2 regions of the Granulicatella sp. 20925_1_45 genome follow, and region 1 is predicted to be linked to the other one. Evidence: predicted binding sites of a transcription regulator. Region 1 holds the regulator's gene; the other holds the start of a gene.

Region 1 (9,459 bases):
GTGAGAAGATGAAGAAAATTAAACTAGTACTAATTATTTTATTAATTGGGGTTATTGTATCTGCTTTAGAGATTACATCTAGAATAGGCCTATTCATCTTCTTTTCAATTGGTGTCGTGATTACTCTATCTAGTTTTGTTATTTTTAAACACATTAAATTTTTAAGAAATAGTGGAATGTGCTTTGGAGCATTATTTATTCTCTTACCATTACTTTCGACTTCTGGAATTTGGCTTGGAATGATTGGAGCATTGCTAATAGTACTATTTGATAAAAATGATTTCTCGATTTCTTCCATTTCGGGCTTATTTTCAAAGAGACAGAAGCAAGAGTATATTTTTGTAGATTCGCGTGAAGACACTCCTGAACCTGGCTCAATACATCGTTATGACTGGCTTGGTTCTCAAGTGATAGGAGACGAGCCATACGAATGGAATGACATTAATGCAGGACAATTTGCAGGAGATACGATTATCGATTTAGGGAATACCATTCTACCTGCTAAAGAGAATGTAATCGTGATCCGAAAAGGATTTGGTCGTGTTCGAATTCTTGTTCCGTATGGTGTTGGGGTGATGATTCATCATCATGGCTTTGGTGGACAAGTTGAATTTGAGAATCAAACCTATACACTAAGTAATGAATCGATTCAACTGTATAGTGCAGGTTATAATCGCAGTACGAAACGGGTTAAGATTTATACAACCATCGTCGCTGGGAAGGTTGAGGTGATTGAAGCATGAAGCAACGCCTCTTAAAAAGCTGGATGCTCTATTCAGCAGTGTATAGCTTTGTTAGTACCATTTTCCTATTCCTATTCCGAAAATGGATTCGCTATGAATTAGTAGAGACGCTTAGTATTCAAGAGATTCTTGGGACGATGACGTTGTTTTTGTTATTAATCTTATTACTTGGTTTGATGACAGCTGGTGCAATGATGATTTTGAATCGTCAAGCAGAACGTAAAATGGGTGAGCAATTACTAATGATTCAAAGAGCAAAGTATTCATTAGTAAAAGAAGAACAACAACCCAACTGGATTAATGAAGCAACTGTTGTAGATTTAAATGTCTTTTATGAACAGACAGCGGCTATTTCAGAACGCTTAGAAAACTTATCGCTCGAATTGCAACAATTAGGTAGTAAACCACAGTTCTTAGGGACTGAAACGAAAGAGCAGGTCATTGAACAAGAAAGACGCCGTATCGCTCGTGAATTACATGATTCTGTAAGCCAACAGTTGTTTGCAGCAATGATGATGATTTCTGCGTTAAATGAACGTGCAGACAAGTTCGATGAGAAAGAACAAAAGCAACTGAAGATGATTGAACATGTACTCTCACAAGCGCAAGCGGAGATGAGAGCATTGCTTCTACACTTAAGACCGATTTCACTGGAAAATAAATCATTGAAAGCAGGTATTGAAGGATTACTCGTCGAATTGCAAACGAAAGTACAGATGAAGATTCATTGGGATATCGAAGACGTCCAACTACCAGAAGGGGTCGAGGATCATCTCTTTAGAATCGCACAGGAACTTCTATCGAATACATTGCGTCATTCGCACGCAACCACATTAGAAGTATACTTACGTCAAACAGACTCCAATGTTCTCTTTAAAATAGAAGATAATGGAGTTGGATTTAATACGGAGGAAATTCTTCCAGGAAGCTATGGAATTAATAATATGAAAGAAAGAGTGCAAGGACTCGGTGGACAAGTGAAAATTGTCAGCTTCCCAAATCAAGGGACGACAATTGAAATTAAGATTCCGCTCAGTCGTAACATGGAGGGTGAATAATGATACATGTATTACTAGTAGACGATCATGAGATGGTACGACTTGGTGTGTCTTCTTATCTATCGATGCAAGATGATATTGAAGTGATTGATGAAGCTAAGAATGGTCGTGAAGGTGTTGAGAAAGCACTCGAATTAAAACCAGATATCATTCTAATGGACCTTGTGATGCCAGAGATGGATGGGATTGAAGCGACAAAAGAAATTCTTGAAAAGTGGCCGCAAGCAAAAATCATCATCCTAACAAGCTTTATTGATGATGAGAAAGTCTTTCCTGCTATTAACGCCGGAGCAAAGAGCTATATCTTAAAAACAGCTTCTGCTTCTCAAATAGCAAAAGCCATTCGAGATACATATCAAGGGGATGGGGTATTTGAACCTCAAGTAACGGATAAACTCGTGAACCGTATCCAAATGAAGCAGCAACATTTCTTGCATGAAGATTTAACACAACGTGAATTAGAAGTGTTACTCTTAATCGCTCAAGGAAAATCGAATCAGGAAATCGCTGACGAGTTGTTTATCACATTAAAGACAGTGAAAACGCACGTCTCAAATATTCTCTCGAAATTAGAAGTAGAAGATAGAACGCAAGCAACGATTTACGCGTTCAAACATCAATTGATTAAAATGTAACGAAAAGCCATTCTTGTTCTTGCAAGAGTGGCTTTTTTGATGAAAGTAATTTCGATAAAGGCCTGAGGGAGTCGTATTTTCTACCTTATTCTGAAAGTAGTTACTAAAAATAGAGGTAATATTGAAAATGTTTTCTGAAGTAGATATACTAAAAATGTAAGGGTTTTACTAAAAATAGAAGGAGGCTGTTTATGAGATTACAAGGTCAATTAATTGTATCATGCCAAGCATTGCCGCATGAACCATTACATAGTGATTATATTATGGCTCGTATGGCAGTTGCTGCACAGGAAGGAGGAGCGAAAGGAATTCGTGCCAATTCAGTGATTGACATCAAAGCGATCAAAGAAGCTGTCGACTTACCAGTTATTGGAATTATTAAACGTGATTATGATGATGCCGACGTCTTTATTACCGCTACGATGAAAGAAATTGACGAATTGATGACGGTGAAACCAGAGATTATTGCTCTCGATGCCACTACATCTACTCGTCCAAATGGACAAACACTTGATGATTTCTATCATGAAATCAGAGCAAAATATCCAGAACAATTACTGATGGCAGACTGTTCAACGGTAGAAGAAATGATTCATGCTGATGAACTCGGCTTTGATTTTATTGGAAGTACTTTAGTAGGGTATACAAAACAAAGTAAAGGTCACAAAATTGAAGAAAATGATTTTGAAATATTGAGAACAGTGTTAGCACGAATCAAACACCCACTTATTGCAGAAGGCAATATCGATACACCTGAAAAGGTAAAACGTGTGCTTGAGTTAGGTGCGTATAGTGTCGTTGTAGGTTCAGCGATTACTCGTCCACAACTCATCACGAAAAAATTTGTTGATGCGATTCAACAAGTAGGAAAAGATTAAACATTACTGATTTATAGTTTAAGGGGGAAAACCACATGTTTAAATTTTTACAAAAAATTGGGAAGGCCTTTATGTTGCCGATTGCCATTTTACCGGCAGCAGGTTTGTTATTAGGGATTGGTGGAGCTTTATCCAACCCGGTAACGGTGGCAACATATCCTGTATTAAATAACGATGTATTACAAGCAATCTTTAAAGTAATGAGCCAAGCAGGGGAAGTTATCTTTGCAAACCTTTCACTTCTTCTCTGTGTGGCTTATGTATCGGTTTAGCAAAACGTGACAAAGGGACTGCAGCACTTGCTGGGGTAACTGGTTACTTAGTAATGACTGCGACAATTAAAGCTCTTGTAGGATTATACATGGGTAAAGATGCTTCAATTGATACTGGGGTTATCGGAGCTGTCGTAATTGGTGCAATCGCTGTTTGGTTACATAACCGCTACAACAATATCCAATTACCACAAGTTCTTGGATTCTTCGGTGGTAGCCGTTTTGTTCCAATCGTAACTTCATTTGCATCTATCTTTGTTGGGGCTATCTTCTTCGTAGTATGGCCACCATTCCAACAATTACTAGTTTCAACTGGTGGATATATTTCACAAGCGGGTCCTATTGGTACATTCTTATATGGATTCTTAATGCGTTTATGTGGTGCAGTCGGATTACACCATATGATTTATCCAATGTTCTGGTATACAGAATTAGGTGGAGTGGAAGTCGTAGCTGGTCAAACAATTGCTGGGGCTCAAAAAATCTTCTTTGCTCAATTGGCAGATCCTAACCACGTAGGTCTATTCACTGAAGGAACTCGTTTCTTCGCTGGTCGTTTCTCAACAATGATGTTCGGTCTTCCAGCAGCCTGCTTAGCAATGTATCACTGTGTACCAAAAGCTCGTCGTAAAAAATACGCAGGTTTATTCTTAGGGGTTGCCTTAACTTCATTCATCACTGGTATTACAGAACCAATCGAATTCATGTTCTTATTCGTAAGCCCAGTATTATATGTTATTCATGCATTCCTTGATGGGGTAAGCTTCTTCATCGCAGATATTCTAAATATTTCTATTGGTAATACATTCTCAGGCGGGGTTATCGACTTCACATTATTCGGTATCTTGCAAGGTAACGATAAGACAAACTGGTTATTAGAAATTCCATTTGGACTTATCTGGAGTGGTCTATACTATGTCGTATTCAGATGGTTCATCACTCAATTCAATGTAGCAACTCCAGGACGTATTGAAGATGATATGTTATCAGATGACAAACCAGTTGTTGAAACACGCGACAGCTTGAAACAAGACAGTGTTCGTATTATTGAAGCTCTAGGTGGAGCAGAAAATATTGAAGATGTGGATGCTTGTATCACTCGTCTACGTGTATCTGTAAAAGAGGTCGACAAAGTTAATAAAGCGACATTGAAAGATATCGGAGCTGTAGATGTTCTAGAAGTTAAAGGTGGTATTCAAGCCATTTACGGTGCGAAAGCAATTCTTTACAAGAACAATATTAATGAAATTTTAGGTGTAGACGATTAGTCGTTTAAACTCACTCAAAAGATGGACTAGTCTTAACGATTAGTCCATCTTTTATTTTTTGAAAAAAGGCAAAATCTTTCCCGGAACCTGTGCTATAATGAAAGTAGTAATGCAAAGGGGAAAAGCAGATGTTGTCATTTGAGAAAAAAGTAGCACCGATGATTGAATCGATTTATGATACGTTGACACCGATTGAAAAAACGATTGCGAAATATTTCTTGAGTGTGATTCCGGAAAATGAATCGTTATCCGCACAAGAAGTATCTAAAAGATTATTCGTATCGATTCCGTCCTTAACACGATTTGCTCAAAAGTGTGGCTATAAAGGATATCGACAGTTTATTTATGACTATCAAAAAGGGAAACAAGAAGAGACAAACTTGCATAATGATTTAACCAAAATTGTGTTGGACGATTATGCAGACCTCTTAACGAAATCCTTCTCACTCATCAATGAAGCACAGCTGATTCATGTGTGTGATATGCTCAGTAAGGCTAAGCGCGTGTATATCTACGGACAAGGAAGTTCCGGGTTAGCAGCCCTGGAGATGAAGTTCAGATTTATGCGACTCGGGATGATTTGTGAGGCGATTACGGATTTACATACGATGCTGATGAACCGCGTATTAGTCGATGAAGATTGCCTAGTGATTGGAATAACGGTGTCGGCCAACGAAAGTGTTGTGAATGCCGTGAATATCGCCAAACTTCAAGGAGCGAAAACCGTTCTGATTACCTCTAAGAAGAGCGAAGAGTTGCAACAGGATTGTGACGAATTAGTGCTCATCGCGATGAAGAATGCCTTAGAGCAAGGAACGGCCATTACACCGCAATTCCCAGTTCTTGTCATTGTCGATATTTTATATAGTTACTACAAGGAAATCGATAAGGAACGCAAACGCTCGATTTTCTCAAATACATTACATGCCATTCAACCAGAATAAGGAGACGATAAAATGTTTGGATTTTTTAAAAAGAATCAAGTAGAAAAAGAAGTGCCAGTATTTGCACTAGCAGGAGGAGAAATTGTTCCCATTACACAAGTGAATGATCCAGTCTTTGCAGGCAAAATGATGGGTGACGGATTTGCGGTTATTCCAGCAAGTGGTGTGATTACTTCTCCAGTAAAAGGGGAAGTCGTAAATGTATTCCTAACACTTCACGCTGTAGGCATTCAAACTGCTGGCGGATTAGAAGTGCTTGTTCATATGGGAATCGATACGGTTGAATTAAAAGGCGGGCCTTTTGAAACGACAGTAACGGTTGGCCAAAAGGTGGATGAAAATACAGTATTATCGACTGTGGACTTAGAAGCACTAAAAGAAGCTGGTAAAGATACTGCAATGATGGTGCTCTTTACGAATATGGATAAAGTGGAATCTATTGCGGTAGCTACAGAAGGCTTAGTAGAAGGTAAAGCAGAAGTAGGGAAAGTAACATTAAAAGCTTAATCAAAAAAAAGAATCTCCGCTCGGATTTGAGCGGAGATTTTCATTTGGTTTAGAAAATACGACTGCGGTATAAACTAACTACTTTTCCTAAAATCGTACAGTTCGGTAAGATGATAGGGTCCATTGTGTCGTTTTCTGGCTCTAGGCGCACATGGTCGCTTTCAAGATAGAATCTCTTACAAGTTGCAGTGTCTTCTTCAGTCATCGCAATGACGATTTCACCATTTGAGGCAGTTGATTGTTTACGGACAATGACAGAATCGCCATCGAAGATCCCAGCATTAATCATACTGTCCCCTTTAATACGAAGCATGAATAAATCATCTGCATCGTTTTGTAAGTCTGGTGGGATAGGGAAGAAGTCACTTGCTTCTTCTACAGCGAGAATTGGTTCACCGGCTGTTACCACACCAAGCATTGGAATCGCCGTTGATTTAGCGCCGATTGCTTTGAGTCCAGCCATTGTTAATTCAATGGCACGTGGTTTACTTGGGTCACGTTGAATTAAGCCGTTTTTCTCAAGTCTTGATAAGTGACCATGAACGGTTGAAGTCGAAGAAAGCTGAACGGCGTTACAAATTTCACGCACTGTTGGCGGATAACCGTGCTCTTGAACTTCTTTATAAATAAACTGTAATACATCTAATTGTCTAGAATCTTTTAAATTTGTCATCGGAACATCTCCTTCTTTGAGACTAGTGTAACACACTTTGTAAACAGAAATCAAACAAACGTTCGTATGTAATTCAGATTTTTAGGAAAAAATGTCGTCTCGTGCTACACTAGGAGACGAAGCCAAGGAAAGGAATGACAAAAATGTTATCAGAAGAAAAATTAAACCGTATTAATGAATTAGCGAAAAAGAAAAAAGAAGGAAAATTAACTCCAACGGAAGAAAAAGAACAACAACTTTTACGTCAAGAGTATTTGGAAGCTTTTCGTGGAGGCATGCGTAACCACATCGAAGGATTAAAATTCGTCGATGAAGAAGGAAATGACGTGACTCCAGATAAACTAAAAGCGATTCAAAAAGAAAAAGGATTGCATAACCGAGACGCAGAATAGATGAGAGAAGGCTGAAAATTTCAGCCTTTTTTTGTTACAAAAAATATGTGGAACCCGTGAAGGAAATATGTATTTTGCAAGGGTTTACTATGTTTTATTTATCATAAAAATAACGGTTGCAAAAGCAGTCTTGGATTAGTAAAATAGAAGAGTAAGTTCCGATTAAGGAAAAAATATTTAAGGAGTGATTGTATGTTTGATAAAACCGATCAACTAGCAGTGAATACAATTCGTACATTGAGTATGGATGCGATTCAAGCTGCGAATTCAGGACACCCTGGTCTTCCAATGGGTGCTGCACCAATGGCTTATGTACTTTGGTCTAAATATTTGAAAGTTAACCCAAAACGTTCTAATTGGGTGGATCGCGATCGCTTTGTATTATCAGCAGGTCATGGATCTGCAATGTTATATGCCTTATTACATTTATCAGGCTATGACTTATCGATTGAAGATGTGAAAAATTTCCGCCAACTTGGAAGTAAAACACCTGGACACCCAGAAGTACATGACACTGATGGGGTAGATGCAACAACGGGTCCTCTTGGACAAGGGTTTGCAAATGCTGTTGGGATGGCCATGGCTGAAGCGCACCTTGCTGCGAAATTCAATCGTGAAGGATACCCAGTCGTTGACCACCACACTTATGTCTTATGTGGGGACGGGGACTTAATGGAAGGTATTTCTTACGAAGCAGCATCTTTAGCTGGAACGTTGAAATTAAATAAATTAATCGTGTTATACGATTCGAACGATATTTGTTTAGATGGACCTTTAAATAAAGTATTCACTGAAGATGTGAAGAAACGCTTCAAAGGGTTAGGTTGGAACTATATTCGCGTTGAAGATGGAAACGACTTAGATGAAATCGCTGAAGCTATCGAAGAAGCACAATGCCAAAAAGAAAAACCAACAATTATCGAAGTAAAAACTGTTATTGGTTACGGTGCTCCAAACCAAGGAACTAATAAAGTTCACGGGGCTCCTTTAGGACCTGACGGCATTGCTGCAACGAAAGCAAACTACGGATGGGAATATGGCCCATTTGAAGTGCCAGAAGAAGTGCAACACCGTTTCGATAAATTATTAGTGCAAACAGGCGAAATTGACTACAACGAATGGAAAACTTTATTCGAAGGCTATAGACAAGCATATCCAGAGCTTGCAAAAGAATTCGAAGATAGCTTTGCAGAAAACATTAAAGTAGACTTAGAAAAAGTATTACCTTCATATGAATTTGGTAGCCCAGCAATGGCTTCTCGTGTGACAAGCCAAGCTGCAATTCAAGAATTAGGAAAACATATTCCATTCTTCTGGGGTGGATCTGCGGACCTTTCTTCATCAAACAATACAATGAATAAAGCAGATACAGACTTCTCGCATGAAAATTACGGTGGAAGAAATATCTGGTTTGGGGTTCGTGAGTTTGCGATGGGAGCAGCCATGAACGGTATGTTACTCCATGGTGGTAACCGTGCTTATGGAGGTACATTCTTCGTATTTGCAGATTACTTAAAAGCAGCAATGCGTGTTGCGGCAATCTCTCATTTACCAGCAATCTATGTTTATACACATGACTCAATTGCGGTTGGGGAAGATGGACCGACGCATGAACCAATCGAACAATTAGCAGCGTTCCGTGCAACTCCAAACTTAAACGTGATTCGTCCTGCTGATGGTAACGAAGTATCTGCTGCGTGGAAAGTAGCTGTAGAAGCAAAAAACCGTCCATCAGTATTAGTTTTCTCACGCCAAAACTTACCAGTTCTTGAACACTCACAGGAATTAGCTTATGAAGGTGTGAAACGTGGGGCATATGTGGTTAGCCCACAAAAATGCGATACTCCAGAAGGTATTTTGATTGCGACAGGTTCTGAAGTAGCGCTTGCCATTGAAGCGCAAAAAGTTCTTGCAGAAGAAGGGATTGATGTATCTGTTGTATCAATGCCTTCAATGAATTTATTCGAAGAACAACCAAAAGTATACCGTGAAGCAGTATTACCAAGCGATGTTCGTAAACGTGTAGCCGTTGAAATGGGCGCAAGTTTCGGATGGGGTCAATACGTTGGTTTAGATGGTGCAACTGTGA
Region 2 (9,459 bases), on a different contig from region 1:
TCCTTGCAGATTCAACTCTTTCAAGCTTTGTGAATGGCGTAGTTTTACCAATTGATGGTGGTTTCGCAGCGTATTCTGGAGTATAATTAAAGAACATAAGAAGAATCGAAGTGAAAGCTTCGATTCTTTATCTATCATTGAGAAATGGAAAAGTGATGCAACAATGAAAGTAATAACTCTAGGTGAAATTTTATTAAGATTATCGACTGCAGAAGATGTGCGGTTAAAGAGTACAAAAGAGTTCAGAGTCTGCTATGGTGGAGCTGAAGCGAATGTAGGTATCTCTTTATCGCATTTTGGCCATGATGTTTCTGTAGCTACAGTTCTTCCACAAGATAACCCATTAAACGATGCTGTAAGTTCGAGACTACGAATGAACGGTATCAATACGGATTTAGTAGCAACTGAATATGGAAGATTAGGAACTTATTTTTTAGAACAAGGAAACTCAATACGTGCATCTCGCGTTACATACGATCGCTTATATTCTAGTATTTCAGTGTTAGACAAGCTATGCTGGGATTTAGACGAAATATTTATAGAAGCTGACTTGCTTCATATTTCAGGAATTCTACCAGCTCTTTCTAAGAAGTGGCAGTCGTGGACAGTCGAAATCGTCCGTAAAGCGAAGGAATATGGATGCTATGTGAGCTTTGATATGAACTATCGTAGTAAGTTGTGGAGTTATGAGGAAGCTTATCCTTGTTTCCAACAAATCTTGCCTTATGTAGATATCCTTTCTGCGGGTAGACTAGATGCGATTTATTTTTTGAAAGTAGTATCAGAGGGCGAAGATGTTTTGCTGGAAGAAATTTACAAGCGAGTTCAAGCAAAATATCCAAATATTAAAGTGTTGTATTCAACCAAACGAAATGTCATTTCAACGAACCATAACGAATTGCAGGGGTTCTTTGTAGGTGAAGATGGAGTGTTCGTCGAATCTAAACTCTATGATATTAATCCAATTATTGACCGAGTAGGTGGAGGAGATGCCTTCGCTGCAGGAATTCTAAACGGAGTTTTAAAAGGTTGGGACAGCCAACAAATTGTCGATTTTGGGACAGCAAGTTCGGTTTTAAAACATACTGTTTTTGGAGACTGGAATCCATTCAATGAAGATGAAGTCTTTGAATTTATGAATCAAAAATCAGGACAGATTGTCCGTTAAATTTATTTAACAACTATTAGACGTCAGTGTTATATCACTGACGTCTTTTCATTTGGGCTTATCAAGCGCGAGGAAAACTGTTAAAATAGTAGAGAATAAGTAGTAGAAAGGAAATCACCATGGTTAAAAATTCTGTATGGATCCAACAAGAAATTTGTGGAGTAAAATTATATGTTTATCGTTCTAATGTCAAAAACGCTACGACCATTTATTTTTTAGACGGAGATCAATTCAAAGAACCTTTTAATCATTGGATTATTAAACATCAACCTGCACTCAATTTTGTACTTTTAAATGCAAATAATCGAACAGATGATTATACACCGTGGCCTCTCCAGGCGTCTGAAACCATGCCGATGGATTTCGGGGGGAAAGCGGAAGAACATCTTTCTTTTATCACGACTCATGTGATTCCATTTTGTGAGAGTGAATATGGTTTTGCTTCAAGCGCAGAAAAGAGAGTTATCGGTGGTTATTCGCTAGGTGGATTATTCAGCTTGTATGCTGCGGTGAAAACTGATTTATTTGGAACTGTCCTCAGTTGTTCTTCTTCGCTGTGGTATCCGGGGTTTCTGGACTATTTAAAAGAACATCCCTTTAAAGCTGTTCATCCAAAATTGTACATGAGTGTGGGTGATCAAGAAGGAACTACTGCGACGAATTTAACAGCAGACCAAACTCTAAATACGCTAGCATTAAAAGACTGGGTTGAGCCGAGATTTCAAGCAAGTGATTTCCAGTTTACGTTGGAAGAAGGAAATCATGGAACTAATATTCCGGGACGTGCCTGGCGTGCTGTTGAATGGGTAGAAGAGAATAGTAAATAAGTAAAAAATCCACTGGTTTATCAGTGGATTTTTTTACTAACGATGCCAAAGGGATTCGAACCCCCGACCTAGCGTTTAGGAAACGCTTGCTCTATCCTGCTGAGCTATGACATCTTGTTAACTTAATTGAACCACACAAACCCCTTATCTGTCCATACACAGTTACTAATTCTTTACTTAAATGAGAATTGACAATCTTCTTTTTACAGCAATCGTAAATAATAAAACTAGATTATTTTTTAACATTAGAAGGTTTAGAGAACATCGATTCTATGAAAAAAGATGGAGTCCCTTGGGATTCTATGGTAGGAGTAAGAGCGGTGTGGTAACTGATGCGAAGATGAGACTCTAGGAATTTATTCCGTAGAGACTCATTGAGGCTCAGTAGGTGAGAGACTGCGGCTCGAACCGGTACAGCTCTTATCCCTACCATGAAGATATCCCAAAGGGACGGAATCCAAAAACAAACCAACGGTAAGCATAAAAAAACCACCAAAGAAAATCTTTGGCAGTTTCAGGTTCATTTATTTAGTTTGCTGACTGACGGCGTGAAGATTGCCAATGAGAATACAGACGGAAAATCGAATCGACCGTAAAAATCGCAAGTGCAATCATCCCGGCGGTAATCATTGTTTGACCGAAGAAGAATTTTCCTTTTTCAACATCTCCTACAAAGAAGGCGTATACGGTACGATACATGCCTGCACCAGGAACGAGTGGGAAAAATCCAGGAATAAAGAATACCGTTACGGGAGCTTTAAAATAGCGTGCTGCTAAGTGCGATAAAAACGCAATTGTAAGGCCGCTATAGTAAGTAGCTAGTTGTAATCCAGAACTATCCAAGAAGAAGAGATATACAAACCAACCAATGCCTCCAATAATCGAAATATGAATGAGGAGTCGTTTTGGTGCTTCAAAGACAATACAACTGAAGTAGACGGCAATGAGAGCACTAATCACTTGATAAATCATAAGGGGTTTGCACCTCCTGCTAACACGAGTCCCAAAGCAACAGCAATAGCGACGGAAAGAGCCGTCACAAACGCTTCAATTGCCCGAGCTGCTCCTGAGTTGTAGTCTCCGCGTAATGTATCGCGAATGGCATTTGTAATGGCGGTTCCAGGAACGGCCGGCATGATTAATCCTACAATGGAGATGCCGATTCGAGCGTCCGGAACGAAATGTTTCTGAATCAAAATGATAATGACAATCGCTGGAATAATCGATATGAGGTTCAACACGAATGTTCCTAATTTTAATTTCGGATCTAACTTATAAATAAATGGCATGATAACCGCTGCAACTGATGCAATGACGAGTTCAATTGGCGTTGCTCCAAATAGAGCAGCGTAGAACCCACACATCAGAATAAGGCCTAAGTCTTTTAACCATTGTGGATATTCTGATTCTTTTAAATCCTGTAATCGTTGATAAGCTGTATCGAGGTCAATTTCTTTTGTCACTAATTGACGAGAGATTGCGTTGACCTTATAAATTCGGTTCAAGTTCGTGTCTCGATTTGGAACACGACGAATTTCTGTAATAGAATCGATGCAGTCATCATCGAGCGTTGCAAAGATTCCAGTCGCCATTGCGAAGGCTTCGCAAGTTTCAAAGTTTGAAGTGGAGAGAATATAGTTCATGGTTTCTTCCACGCGATACGATTCCGCATTGCATTCGAGCATGATTTGACCAGCAAGAATAGCGGTATCCATTAATTTTTTTGCATATGATCGCACAAAGCCTTCCTCCTTACTAAAATACTCTCTAAGTATAGCATACTAGCGGTGTTTTGCTAAGTAGAAATTTTTATAAAATGAAACTGTACTATTTTTAAATTGTAATCAGATTAGTACAGTTGTTTTTTTGATGATTGTTTTAACATTGTACTGTTTTTTTAAAAGTATTTAGTGTATTATTAAGATAACAAATTTTTGGAGGGATATCCGTGGAATTATTTGAAGAATTATCACTTAAAGTGAAAGGGAAAGACGTTAAAATCGTATTTCCAGAAGGAGATGAACCAAGAATTATTGGTGCAGCGGTTCGTTTATTAGCAGATGGACTTTGCAAACCAATCTTACTTGGGAATGTAGACCAAATTAACGAAGTGGCAAACGCTCGTGGATTTAACATTTCTCATTTAGAAATTATCGATCCTGAAACTTATGCAGACGATAAATATGCAGAAATGGTAGCAAGCTTTGTAGAACGTCGTAAAGGTAAAGTATCTGAAGAAGACGCTCAAAAATTATTACGTGACGTAACTTATTTCGGAACAATGATGGTATATATGGGCTTAGCAGACGGATTAGTATCTGGTGCGGTTCACTCAACAGGGGACACTGTACGTCCAGCATTACAAATTATCAAAACAAAACCAGGTGTCTCTCGTACAAGTGGTGCGTTCATCATGATCAACAGCGACAAATCTAAGAAATACTTATTCTCAGACTGCGCAATCAACATCAACCCTAACGCACAAGAATTAGCTGAAATCGCAGTAGAATCTGCTAAAACAGCTGAATTATTTGGTATCGAACCAAACGTTGCAATGTTAAGTTTCTCAACAAAAGGTTCTGCTAAATCTGAAGAAGCATTAAAAGTAGCGGAAGCAACTAAAATCGCACAAGAATTAGCTCCAAACTACAACATCGACGGTGAATTACAATTCGATGCTGCCTTCGTACCAAGCGTTGGTAAACAAAAAGCTCCAGAGTCACCAGTAGCTGGACAAGCAACAGTATTTGTTTTCCCAGAAATCCAATCAGGAAACATCGGATACAAAATTGCACAACGTTTCGGTAACTTCGAAGCAATCGGACCAATCTTACAAGGACTAAACAAACCAATCTCTGACTTATCACGTGGATGTAACGAAGAAGATGTTTACAAATTAGCAATCATTACAGCTAATCAGGCTTTAATGGAAAACTAAGGTGCGACAAAGTGCGCTCAAAAGCGATGACGGTTCGAACTTTGCCGTAAACGACTAGAATAGTCGTGCGGACAAAGTGAGAAAGGCTTGAGCTTTTGCACTTTGGAGTCCGATTTCAAGAGAAAGACTGAAGACAAAAAATGACTCGCAGTGCGAGTCATTTTTGCTTCGTAGTCTTTCCCCCACAGAGCTTATTAGATGTTCTCGAATCACGAGTGATGAAGAGAACGTCAATAAGCTACTGTGCGATGTGAGACTTCGCGATTTCTGCGATGGCGAACTCAACTACACAAAAACGACTCACAGTGTGAGTCGTTTTTTACTTTATATAGAGCACAAAAAAGCAGGCATCGCTGCCTGCATATTTTTACAAATTATTCAGATTCTGGTAATAAGAACCATAATAGTACGTATAAGAAACCACCAGCACCAGCTAATAAGAATGAAAGAGCCCATCCAAGACGAACCATTGCTACGTCTAGTCCAAAGTAATCAGCTACACCAGCACATACTCCAGCAATTTTCTTTTCGTTTACTTTACGTGTTAAACGTTTTTCTGACATAAGAACACTCCTTATCGATGTTTATATATCGACTGTAGCATATGTTACATATAAAAAATAGTATAAATTAAGAAATTCACAAAAAGAGACTGATTTATTCTTATTTTGAAGTAGAACCGACTGCGACTTCATAATAGATTCATATTTAACAGTTCAATTGAACTTGCTCATTTCAATTTGACTCAAAATTTTTTATCATTATAACGTATACATTATAATGATATTTTTCGTTTTTATTTTAAAACACCATGATATCAACGTTTCTAAGAGTTTTTTTCTTTAAAAAAACAAAAAATTTTATGAGCAAATAAATTGCTTTAACGTTTAAGTGATGATAATCTTATTTCAATTCCAAGAGAAAAGACACAACTTTTTTGGTCAAACCATTTACGAAAAGAGGAAAAGAATATGAAAAATATTTTATTTGTAGTTGGTAGCTTACGTAAAGGTAGCTTCAACCACCAAATGGCAGAAAAAGCAGAACGTATTTTAGAAGGGAAAGCAACTGTCACTTACTTAGATTACTTAAACCTTCCATTAATGAACCAAGACTTAGAAACTCCAGTATTACCTGAAGTACAAGCAGCTCGCGATGCATTTGGTAAAGCTGATGCAGTATGGATCTTCTCACCAGCGTATAACTTTGCAATTCCTGGAACAGTGAAAAACTTATTAGACTGGATGAGCCGTGCATTAGACTTATCAGATACACACGGACCTTCAATTCTACAAGATAAAGTTGTAACGGTATCAGCAATGGCAAACGCAGGACATGAGTCATTATTTGCAGCTTATCATGCATTATTACCATTTATCCGTATGCAAGTTGTGGGTGAATTCACTGGCGCTAAAATTAACCCTGAAGCTTGGGGAACAGGCGTTGTGACTTTAGACGAAGAAGTAGTTGCAGGACTTGAAAAACAAGCGGAAGCATTATTAAACGCCTAATTAAAAACTTAACTTTTAAAAGCAGTCTCTATAGATGGGGGCTGCTTTTTTGAACAATATGCGAACAGACATTTGCCCTAGACCTTCCTGTTATGCTAGAATTGTACTGATATAGACATAAAAAGGAGCATCATTCATGTATGAATATTTAAATGGAGAGTTAGCGCATATCTTACCAACAGCGATTGTTGTCGATGTGCATGGTGTAGGGTATCAAGTGGTTTTTGCAAACCCATACCGTCTACAAGATTCTCTGAAGAAACAAATTAAAGTTTTAGTACAACAAGTCGTTCGTGAGGATTCCATTACCTTATACGGATTTATTTCAAGCGAAGAACGCGAATTATTCCAACGTTTAATTAGCGTTTCTGGTATCGGTCCGAAGAGTGCGATGAGTATTTTAGCAAATGACGATACAAAAGGTTTCGTGAATGCTGTAGAAAGTGGGAATGTCACTTATTTAACAAAATTCCCTGGTGTTGGAAAGAAAACAGCGCAACAAATTATTTTAGATTTGAAAGGAAAGTTTGAAGCTGTCCCAGAAGAAACGACTAAAGCTGTTGTTTCAACAAACCAAGCAACTCTTGAAGAAGCGAAAGAAGCCTTACTTGGTCTTGGGTATTCTGCAAAAGAAATTACAAAGATTTGGAAGTCGCTGGAAGCTGCTGCTCCAAGTACGACGCAAGAGGCATTAAAAGTGGCCTTTAAACTATTGATGAAATAATGGAGGATTATCGTGGAGGAAGAACGTTTTATTGACCAAAACCCGCTTGACGAAGGGGAAGTACAAGACGAATTATCACTGCGTCCACAGACGTTACAACAGTATATCGGTCAACAAAAAGTAAAAGAAGAACTTGCTATCTATATTCAAGCGGCGCGTAGTCGTTCAGAAGCCTTGGATCACGTGTTACTATACGGACCTCCAGGACTTGGAAAGACGACCTTAGCGATGGTGATTGCCAACGAATTAGAAGTCGGCATTAAGACGACAAGTGGCCCTGCGATTGAACGTCCAGGTGACTTAGTGGCTCTTTTAAACGACTTAGAAGCAGGGGATGTCTTATTTATCGATGAGATTCACCGCTTGCCACGTGTCGTGGAAGAGATGCTGTATTCAGCGATGGAAGATTTCTTCGTAGATATCGTGGTGGGTCAAGGACCAACTGCGCATCCGGTACATTTTCCATTGCCACCGTTCACGTTAATTGGAGCGACGACTCGTGCAGGGGCTCTTTCTGCACCGCTTCGTGACCGTTTCGGAATTGTGGAACATATGGAGTATTACGATGAGGCTTCACTTTCTGAGATTGTAAAACGCAGTGCGAATGTTTTTGATAGTGAAATTAAAGATGAGGCCGCTCTTGAGATTGCGCTTCGCTCTCGTGGAACACCACGTATTGCCAATCGTCTCTTGAAACGTGTACGAGATTTTTCTCAAGTATACGAAGAAGGCATGATTTCAAAAGAAATTACGCAGCAAGCATTGAAGGTCTTACGTGTGGACGCTAAAGGATTGGATCATATCGACCGTAAATTATTGACGGCGATGATAGATTTATACGATGGTGGACCAGTTGGACTAGGTGCCATTGCGGCAAACATTTCAGAAGATGCCGAGACCATCGAAGATATGTATGAACCGTATTTATTACAAATTGGATTTTTAAAACGGACATCACGAGGTCGTGTGGTGACGCCAGAAGGATATGCTCACTTAGGGCGATTATATCCTTTATCGTAAGAAAGGAACTAGAAATGAACTATACAACAAAAGATTTTGACTTCGATTTACCCGAAGAATTAATCGCGCAAACTCCATTGAAAGACCGTACGTCTTCACGTTTATTAGTGGTGAATAAAACTACACATACCATTGAAGATAAACATTTTTCTGATTTACTAGATGAATTAGAAGAAGGAGATACACTTGTTGTGAATAACACGCGTGTACTTCCAGCACGTCTTTATGGAACAAAAGAAGAAACAGGCGCTCATATTGAGGTCTTACTATTAACGACTACGGAAGGCGACAAGTGGGAAACACTTGTGAAACCTGCCAAACGGATGAAAGTGGGTAGTGTTGTTTCTTTTGGAGATGGTAGACTCAAGGCGACAGTTGTCGAAGAATTAGACCAAGGTGGACGTATCATCGAGTTTTCATACGAGGGAGTATTCCTAGAAGTGTTGGAATCTCTTGGTGAAATGCCATTGCCACCATATATCAAAGAACGTTTAGAAGATAAAGAACGTTATCAAACCGTTTATGCGAAAGAAAATGGATCTGCAGCAGCACCTACAGCTGGCTTGCACTTTACGGAAGAATTAATGCAAAAAATCCGTGAGAAGGGTGTAAATATTGTTCCAGTCACATTGCACGTTGGCCTTGGAACCTTTAGACCTGTTTCTGTGGATTCACTAGAAGACCATAAGATGCATTCAGAATATTACAATGTATCAAAAGAAACTGCAGAGATGATTGAAGCGACTAAGAAAGCTGGCAAACGTGTTATTGCCGTTGGTACGACTTCGATTCGTACACTAGAAACAGTTGCTAGAGATAACGACGGGCATGTGGTGCCAGCGAGTGGTTGGACGGATATTTTTATCTCTCCTGGGTATGAGTTCCGTGTGGTGGACGCGTTTGTGACGAATTTCCACTTGCCAAAATCAACGCTTGTTATGCTTGTCAGTGCTTATCTTGGACGTGAATTCACACTAGAAGCGTATCAGCACGCCATCGAAGAACGTTACCGCTTCTTTAGTTTTGGCGATGCAATGTTTGTGCATAAATAAAGAGAAATTGACCGTAGGTCAAATATTGAAGCATGGGGATGTCTTCATGGTAGTGGTAATAGTTGTACCGGTGGGAGCCAAGGTCTCCCACCTACCGAGCCTCAAAGAACCTCTAGAAAATAAATTTTCAAGAGGTTCTAATTCGCATCGGTTACTAGTCACTATTACTCCTACCATAGAATCCCCATGGTTCTTCGTTTGACCTCGGTCTCTTGTACT

What was found. The regulator LexA, encoded in region 1, represses DNA repair genes until DNA is damaged. The targets are predictions, from matches to a motif close to CNAACANNTGTTNG.
Region 2: ruvA (Holliday junction branch migration protein RuvA) is a predicted target of LexA. The motif match lies at 6,506-6,519, and genes of this name have one in related genera.

What each region holds. Positions count from the first base shown of each region.
Region 1 is NZ_JAPWBR010000009.1:16,813-26,271, reverse strand. It holds gene liaF (cell wall-active antibiotics response protein LiaF) at 9-743, shown strand; gene O3798_RS04235 (sensor histidine kinase) at 740-1,801, shown strand; gene O3798_RS04230 (response regulator) at 1,801-2,436, shown strand; gene O3798_RS04225 (N-acetylmannosamine-6-phosphate 2-epimerase) at 2,622-3,314, shown strand; partial or broken gene O3798_RS04220 (PTS transporter subunit EIIC) at 3,350-4,854, shown strand; gene O3798_RS04215 (MurR/RpiR family transcriptional regulator) at 5,013-5,798, shown strand; gene O3798_RS04210 (PTS glucose transporter subunit IIA) at 5,811-6,305, shown strand; gene lexA (transcriptional repressor LexA) at 6,355-6,978, opposite strand; gene O3798_RS04200 (DUF896 family protein) at 7,122-7,370, shown strand; gene tkt (transketolase) at 7,563-9,459, shown strand, end outside.
Region 2 is NZ_JAPWBR010000020.1:24,917-34,375, forward strand. It holds gene O3798_RS07095 (SDR family oxidoreductase) at 1-86, shown strand, start outside; gene O3798_RS07100 (PfkB family carbohydrate kinase) at 164-1,168, shown strand; gene O3798_RS07105 (alpha/beta hydrolase) at 1,288-1,995, shown strand; tRNA gene O3798_RS07110 (tRNA-Arg) at 2,036-2,109, opposite strand; gene O3798_RS07115 (threonine/serine exporter family protein) at 2,524-2,967, opposite strand; gene O3798_RS07120 (threonine/serine exporter ThrE family protein) at 2,964-3,734, opposite strand; gene pta (phosphate acetyltransferase) at 3,944-4,933, shown strand; gene O3798_RS07130 (PspC domain-containing protein) at 5,308-5,496, opposite strand; gene O3798_RS07135 (NADPH-dependent FMN reductase) at 5,905-6,444, shown strand; gene ruvA (Holliday junction branch migration protein RuvA) at 6,581-7,168, shown strand; gene ruvB (Holliday junction branch migration DNA helicase RuvB) at 7,181-8,188, shown strand; gene queA (tRNA preQ1(34) S-adenosylmethionine ribosyltransferase-isomerase QueA) at 8,203-9,240, shown strand.